Regions from separate parts of the Pseudoalteromonas sp. CR1 genome, predicted to be linked through region 2. Evidence: riboswitches for the same ligand, from Rfam matches in the RefSeq annotation. Region 2 holds a riboswitch; the other holds the start of a gene.
What was found. A riboswitch is a leader RNA that binds a small molecule or an ion and turns the genes downstream of it on or off. The one in region 2 is predicted to bind lysine.
Positions count from the first base shown of each region.

Region 1: another riboswitch for lysine. It lies ahead of lysC (lysine-sensitive aspartokinase 3); the one in region 2 lies ahead of dapA (4-hydroxy-tetrahydrodipicolinate synthase).

Region 1 is NZ_JAHXRM010000002.1:146,041-149,460, forward strand. It holds gene KZZ04_RS03605 (4'-phosphopantetheinyl transferase superfamily protein) at 1-685, shown strand, start outside; gene lysC (lysine-sensitive aspartokinase 3) at 682-2,061, opposite strand; lysine riboswitch at 2,137-2,309, opposite strand; gene nhaD (sodium:proton antiporter NhaD) at 2,418-3,420, opposite strand, start outside.
Region 2 is NZ_JAHXRM010000014.1:53,207-56,626, reverse strand. It holds gene KZZ04_RS12980 (YdiU family protein) at 1-506, opposite strand, end outside; gene KZZ04_RS12975 (DNA-3-methyladenine glycosylase I) at 509-1,213, opposite strand; lysine riboswitch at 1,405-1,601, shown strand; gene dapA (4-hydroxy-tetrahydrodipicolinate synthase) at 1,730-2,614, shown strand; gene KZZ04_RS12965 (2,3,4,5-tetrahydropyridine-2,6-dicarboxylate N-succinyltransferase) at 2,630-3,370, shown strand; gene KZZ04_RS12960 (PLP-dependent decarboxylase) at 3,370-3,420, shown strand, end outside.

The DNA of each region.
Region 1 (3,420 bases), on a different contig from region 2:
AAGCGCAAATACCGTTTTGTTATTTAACGCCAATACACTTAATGTAGCTGATTACGACTTACCTCGTTTACTTAGCGAGTTTGAATTAAGCGTTATTAATCGCCGTAAAAACCCAACAGCTAAACAAGAATATTTAGCAAGCCGCTTACTTTTAAAAATGCTTGTGAAAACCGCCTTCCCTGAATTTGCAAATGTGGCGCTAAACACAATTACTACAAACTTTAACCACACTTCGGCTAAGTTAGAGTTACATATTAACAATTGCGTTATTAATACGTGCATATCGCATTCTCATGGTTTTGTTGGGGTTGCTTTAAATTCAAAAAATAACACTTTTGGCTTCGACCTTGAAAAAATAAGCCTAACGCGCCCATTTGAAAAACTAGCCAAACATTTTTACCACTCAGACGAAGTGACGTTAATTACATCGCAACCTAATACGCAAAGCCAGGCCAACACCTTTTTTAGAATATGGACATTGAAAGAATCATTAGCTAAAGCAACTAGCCGCCCTATTGCAAAATTACTTAGTCCCAATGTGTTTACCGAACTTGCGTTAGCAAACCTTGCTTCAAGCAGCCAAGTTGTTAGCACGCAAACAGAAACTTTTGATTTAACCTTAGTGCATAAAAAAAGCACCGACTGGCAATGCTTTTTATTAACCAAACAGTCGCTTACTATTTAAGCCTCTAATAACCGGCTATGGATTGCCTGAACCACGTTGTCAGATTCACTTTGCTCAACTAAAAAGCATAAGTTGTGCTTACTTGCACCGTGACAAATTAATCGAATATTAAAGTCGCTTAATACCTGCATTAAGTTCATTTCGTGTTGGCGAAGTTGAATTTCTGAACCAATAAGCGCCACCAGCGTTAAGTTGTTCTCAACCGATACATGGCAAAATTCAGCAAGCTTATCTAAACACGCTTGGTCTAGCTCTGGGCGTGATGCGTTAGGCGCGTTATCAAGCGTTATTGCCACACTGATTTCAGAGGTGGTTACTAAATCAACCGATATATTAAACTCGCTTAAAATAGTAAATACACGGGCTAAAAAGCCGCTAGCCAGTAACATTTCAGGGCTTTTAAGGGTAAGCAAAATTTGGTTTTTACGTTGCGTTACAGCGCGTATACCTGGTTGCTGCGATTTTTCACGCTCTATCCACGTGCCACCGCGTTCAGGTTCGCGGCTTGAACCAACAAATACATTAATATGACTACGACTGGCTGGCAAAATAGTCGCTGGGTGCAATACCTTAGCTCCAAAGGTAGCCATTTCAGCGGCTTCATCAAAGCTCAAACGGGCAATAGGCGACGCCTTTACACATAAACGCGGGTCGGTGCTAAAAATCCCCACTACATCCGTCCAAATATGTACACTTTTAGCGTTTATTGCCTCTGCAAGTAAAGCGGCACTGTAGTCAGACCCACCACGGCCAAGGGTTGTTGTTTGGTCAAATTCGTCACTACCAACAAAACCTTGCGTTACAATAACTTGTTCATCTAATAGAGGAATTAAATATTCTTTTGCAGCTTGTGCTGTTGCGCTTACATTGGGTGTTGCTTTTCCAAACTGGCTGTCTGTTTTAAGGACTTGGCGTACATCAAACCGATCGGCATTCAAGCCTTTTAAACGCAGCACTTGCGCAAATAAATACGACGATAAACGCTCACCAAAGCTCAACAGTTCATCGTGTTGTTGTGCAGTAGTCAGTTGTTGCTGAGCGAGTGCTTGAAATGCTTTTAATGTTTCGTTAAAGCCTAAGGCTAAATCGGCATCAAGTGATAATTCATCTAAAATGGCTTGTTGAATAGCAAGTACACCGTCAATATTTTCTTGGCGTTGTTCGCTAGTAATATCACTTTTACACAGTGCAACTAAGTAGTTAGTTACGCCGGCACTGGCGCTCACAGCAACAATACGAACACTTTTGTCGGCAACAATAATTTCGCTACAACGATTCATCGCATCAAAATTAGCCACACTGGTTCCACCAAACTTGGCAACGATATAATCTGATTTAACGCCCGATACTGTTTGCGGCACTGATTGGGTAGTCATTTAGTCTCCTTTTGCGGTATCCAAACCGCGATAAAACAAGAAGAACTTGGCAAGTGAATGCATGAAGGTAAATCCACTGCCAGAAGCTCTCCACCTAGATTGGTGACAGTTTTGAGGATTCAGCCCCATAAACCGAAAAACAACATCGACGTAACGTTGGTTTTCTCGGCGAGTACTTCCCTCTTTAATGGTTATGGGCGTTCGTCACCTACCATTAAATACCTAAGTATCGCACCTCTTCTGAATGTTGTATTAGCCAATGGCTAATAAAACAAAACCCCACTGTTAAGCGGGGGTTGAAAGTTAACGTTTAGCCGTCTAGCTGTCAAGCGTTTTAATGGTTAGTTAAGCAAAACTTAAACAAATCCGCCCATGTAATACGCGCCCGCGTAGCCAACGGTATAACTTACTAACAAATACAGCGATAAACGTAAGTAACTCATAAATGTTAGCTCTTTTACTTTACTCATGGCAATAATACCCGCAGCCGATCCAATAATAAGCATTGACCCGCCAACACCGGTTGCATAAGTAAACGATAACCAATCTTGCTGACTCATTACTATATTGGCTTTTAGTAAAGCAGCGGTAAGTGGCACGTTATCTACCCCAGCCGATAAAATACCCATTAAGTAGTTAGCGTACTGTGGAGCCATAACCGTATATAGATCGGTAAACTTACTTAGCATGCCTATCTCTTTTAATGCGCCTACCAATAATAAAACCCCGACGAAAAATAGTAAGGTGTCGTATTCTATGTCGCGTACGTAGTCGATAATATTTTTGTTTATGTCTTTTTTGCGCATTAAAAATTGCGCCACTAAAAACATAATTGATAAACCACATAAGAAAGTTAATAAAGGCGGTACACTGTAAATCACACTCAACGCGAGTATGCTGATAACTGTAGATACAAAAATAACTGCGATAGTGATATCGGTTTTTTCTATGCGTTTTTTCCCTGACTTAGAAAAGATCACTTCCCCTTTCATGCCAATACTTAACATTGCAGCTAACAACATAACACTGATAAATGCAGGTGCAATAAGCAGTAATAAATTAGCAATGGTTACTTTTCCATCTAAAAATATCATTAAGGTGGTAACGTCACCGGTAATTAACGATACACCGCCGGAGTTAACACCAAATACAATGAGCGTGGCATATTTTATGAGTTTTTTAGGCGGCAGTTTTAACGACATAACTACAGCGAGCGATATTAACGTGGCTGTTACGTTGTCTGAAACCGACGAAAACAAAAACGCAAATACCCCAACCAAAAACATCAGCTTGCGTTCGCTAATACTTGTTGGCATCACTCTGTGCACAATATTTTCGATAAACCCTTTTGAGTTTAAA
Region 2 (3,420 bases):
CTTGCTAAGCGAGTAACAACAGCACCAGGCTGAGGCGGGTTGCGGTAAACGCTTTCGCCTGTGCCTACAACAGCTAAACAGCGAGTGGTTGGAATACCTAATGCGTGCATAGCTTCACTCATTACGTATTCACGAATAGCAGGGCCTAGTGCACATTTTCCATCGCCACCTCTAGAATACGGGGTAGCGCCTGAGCCTTTTAATTGAATATCCCATAGCTGGTTTTTATCGTCATTAATAGCGCCAAGCAAATGCGCGCGCCCGTCACCTAAGCGAGGCGAAAAGTGTCCAAATTGATGCCCAGAATAGCCAAGCGCTACCGTCTTTATTTGCTGTGGCTCATTGCCTGCAAAGGTACTCGCACGCAGCTGCGGCTCAATTTCTATATTAAACTGCTTAGCTAACGATGCGTTCCACAGCAGCAATTGCGGTGCAGCAACGCTTGAGGGTTGATCCTCTATCGCGAAGTTATCTGCTATATCGGTGTATCTTGGCACTAGTTTCATCATTAATCCTCAGCTTGTTGGCTTATACCTACGCGATTGTCACCCACACCGTAGGCCACAATTAAACTTAGCTCTTGCATGCTTAAACCACTTTGCTTTTGCATTTCATTAAAAAATGCCTGCGCAGCAGTGAGTGATTTTTTAGTTTGCAGCCCGCCATCAATTATTTTATGCGCTCTTAAGTAACTTTCTACATCGCGCGAAAGTAAAAATGTATCTTTACCAAGCGCTCTTAAAGCATAGGGGCCTGTATTGCCGCCCAACCGAGCACCGTGTTTTTTTAAATGCGCCCATAAACCAATAATATTATCTGTTGGCCACTGGGCAATAAACTTACTAAAGCTGCCATGTTCCTGTGCTATTTCGTGGATCATGTACGCATTTTCAGGAATCGTTTTCACTTTTTTATAATTACGAATAATGCGTTCATCCGTTGCTTTTTGCTCTAGCATATCGGGCGGCATCATTAATAACTTATCAACGCTGAACTCCCAAAAAACCTCTCTAAAGCCGGGCCATTTACTATTTATTACCGACCAATAAAAGCCACTTTGAAAAACTTTTCGGGTAAATTCTTCAAGCCAATCGTCGTCACTTAACGTACTTAACGCTTTTTTAGATAAAGGTTTTGCGAGTAATAACTTAAGCATTTTTTCAGAGCCCTTTCGCTCTACCGCTCGCTTATAAATATCACTAAATTTTTCCATACTTATTAAATACCTCGCTGCTCATAGTGTTAGTGTACGAGAAAAGCAGCCAATACGTAACCACCGCTATTTTCGATGAGCTAATCTATATTTAGCAGCTTGACACCTAGACGGCTAAAATGTTTTAATCGCCGCAATTACCCTATTTAAATTGTATTTTGTTAAGCCTTTTGCGGTTAAACAAAATACAAAGGGCTAGAAGAGGTGCGTTATTCAGGTAGCGTATGTTAGGAGCGCAAACTCCAGTGAGCATACGCCAGGGGAATACCGCCGAGAGGTAAATGCTTTTGCGAAGCAATTACTTCGGGCGACTAGGTTGAATCCTAGCGACTGTCACCAAGAGCTGCTTTTTAGCAGCTTATTAGTTTGGTGGAGAGCTTCTGGTCTTAAATAATAAGGCCGTGCGCCCTATTATTTTAAGCCCATTCGCTCTTCGAATACTGTTCGAACGACGTTAATGCGGCTCACATCATAAAGCCCCTTTAATATCTCGAACACCTTATAGGTTCGTAAGAGATGATCAACAACTTCAATTTAGACGACTACGCATTGTGGACAGCGCTTGTTACGCCGTTTGACCAACACGGTAATGTTGACTACAACACGCTCACAACACTTGTTAGCGAACAAGAAGCGGCACATAACGGTATTTTACTACTTGGTAGTACTGGTGAAGGCTTAGCGCTAACACTCAAAGAGCAACAAGCCATTGTTGAACACGTGTGCCAATTAAAGCCCAATGTACCGCTGATGGTTGCTGTAGGCGGTAGCAATTTAGACCAACAAAAAGAGTGGGTTAACTATTGCAATCAGTTACCTATTCACAGTTACTTACTAGGCTCGCCCCTTTATGCAAAACCAGGGGCTGTAGGTCAAACTCATTGGTACGAAAGCTTATTAAACGAAAGCGCGCACCCGTGTATGTTATACAACGTACCGGGTAGAAGCGGTGTAAGCATTCCGGTGCAAACCATCGAAAATTTACAGGCACATCCAAAGCTGTGGGCGTTAAAAGAAGCCAGTGGCAACATCAGCCAATTTGAAGCATACCGACAAGCCGCCCCTAATTTAGCACTATACAGTGGCGACGATGCACTTATGCCCTATTTCGCACAAGCAGGCGCAAAAGGCTTAGTATCGGTTGCGGCAAACGCATGGCCAACACAAACGCATGAGTTTGTAAAACGCAGCTTAAGTGGCCAACACCCCAATTTATTTGCTCAGTGGACTCGCGCTATTAATAGCCTTTTTGCTGTAGCAAACCCTATTCCCGTTAAAGTGTTAATGCACCAACAAGGCCGCTTAAGTAGCCCGTTGCTACGCCCACCTTTAACGCATTTTGAGTTAACGCAAACCGATTGCATTACTACTGCAAACGACACCATTTTATCTTGGCATTAAATACAGGTTTTTATAATGAGCTGGTTAGAACTACTAAATAATTTAGAATCGGGCGCAGTACGCGCAGCATCACAAAACGAAAGCGGCCAATGGGAAGCTAACGTAGAAGTAAAACAAGGCATTTTAGAAGCCTTTAAAAATGGCACTAACACTGAGTTTGCAGGTGGTTTTGTAGATAAACACAACCTTGCACCGCAAGAGTTTAGTACTGACGATGGCGTGCGTATGGTACCTGGTGGTTCAAGTGTTCGCCGTGGTGCATATGTAGCTAAAGGCACTATTATTATGCCACCAGCGTACGTAAACATTGGCGCATACATCGACGAAGGCACTATGGTTGATAGCCACGCATTAGTAGGCTCGTGTGCACAAGTAGGTAAAAACGTACATTTGAGCGCAGCTGTGCAACTTGGCGGTGTACTTGAGCCAATTGGTGCAAGCCCTGTAGTAGTTGAAGACGATGCCTTTATTGGCGCAGGTTGTGTCATTGTTGAAGGCGTAGTTGTTAAAAAAGGGGCAGTACTAGCGCCAGGCGTACGCTTATCTGCAACCATTCCGGTATACGACTGCGTTAATGAGCGTCAGCTTGATAAAGGCGAACCAATCCCAGAATACGCAATTGTAATACCTGGCTCTCGCCCGGCGTCTAACGAATGGGCACGTGAGCAAGGCTTGAGCATGTCGTGTGCGTTAATTGTTAAATACCGTGACGAACAAAGCGATGCATCATTATTGCTAGAAGAGGTTTTACGATAATGAGCTTTTTGAGCACGCCAATCAAAACCGCTGTTAATACGCTTACACAG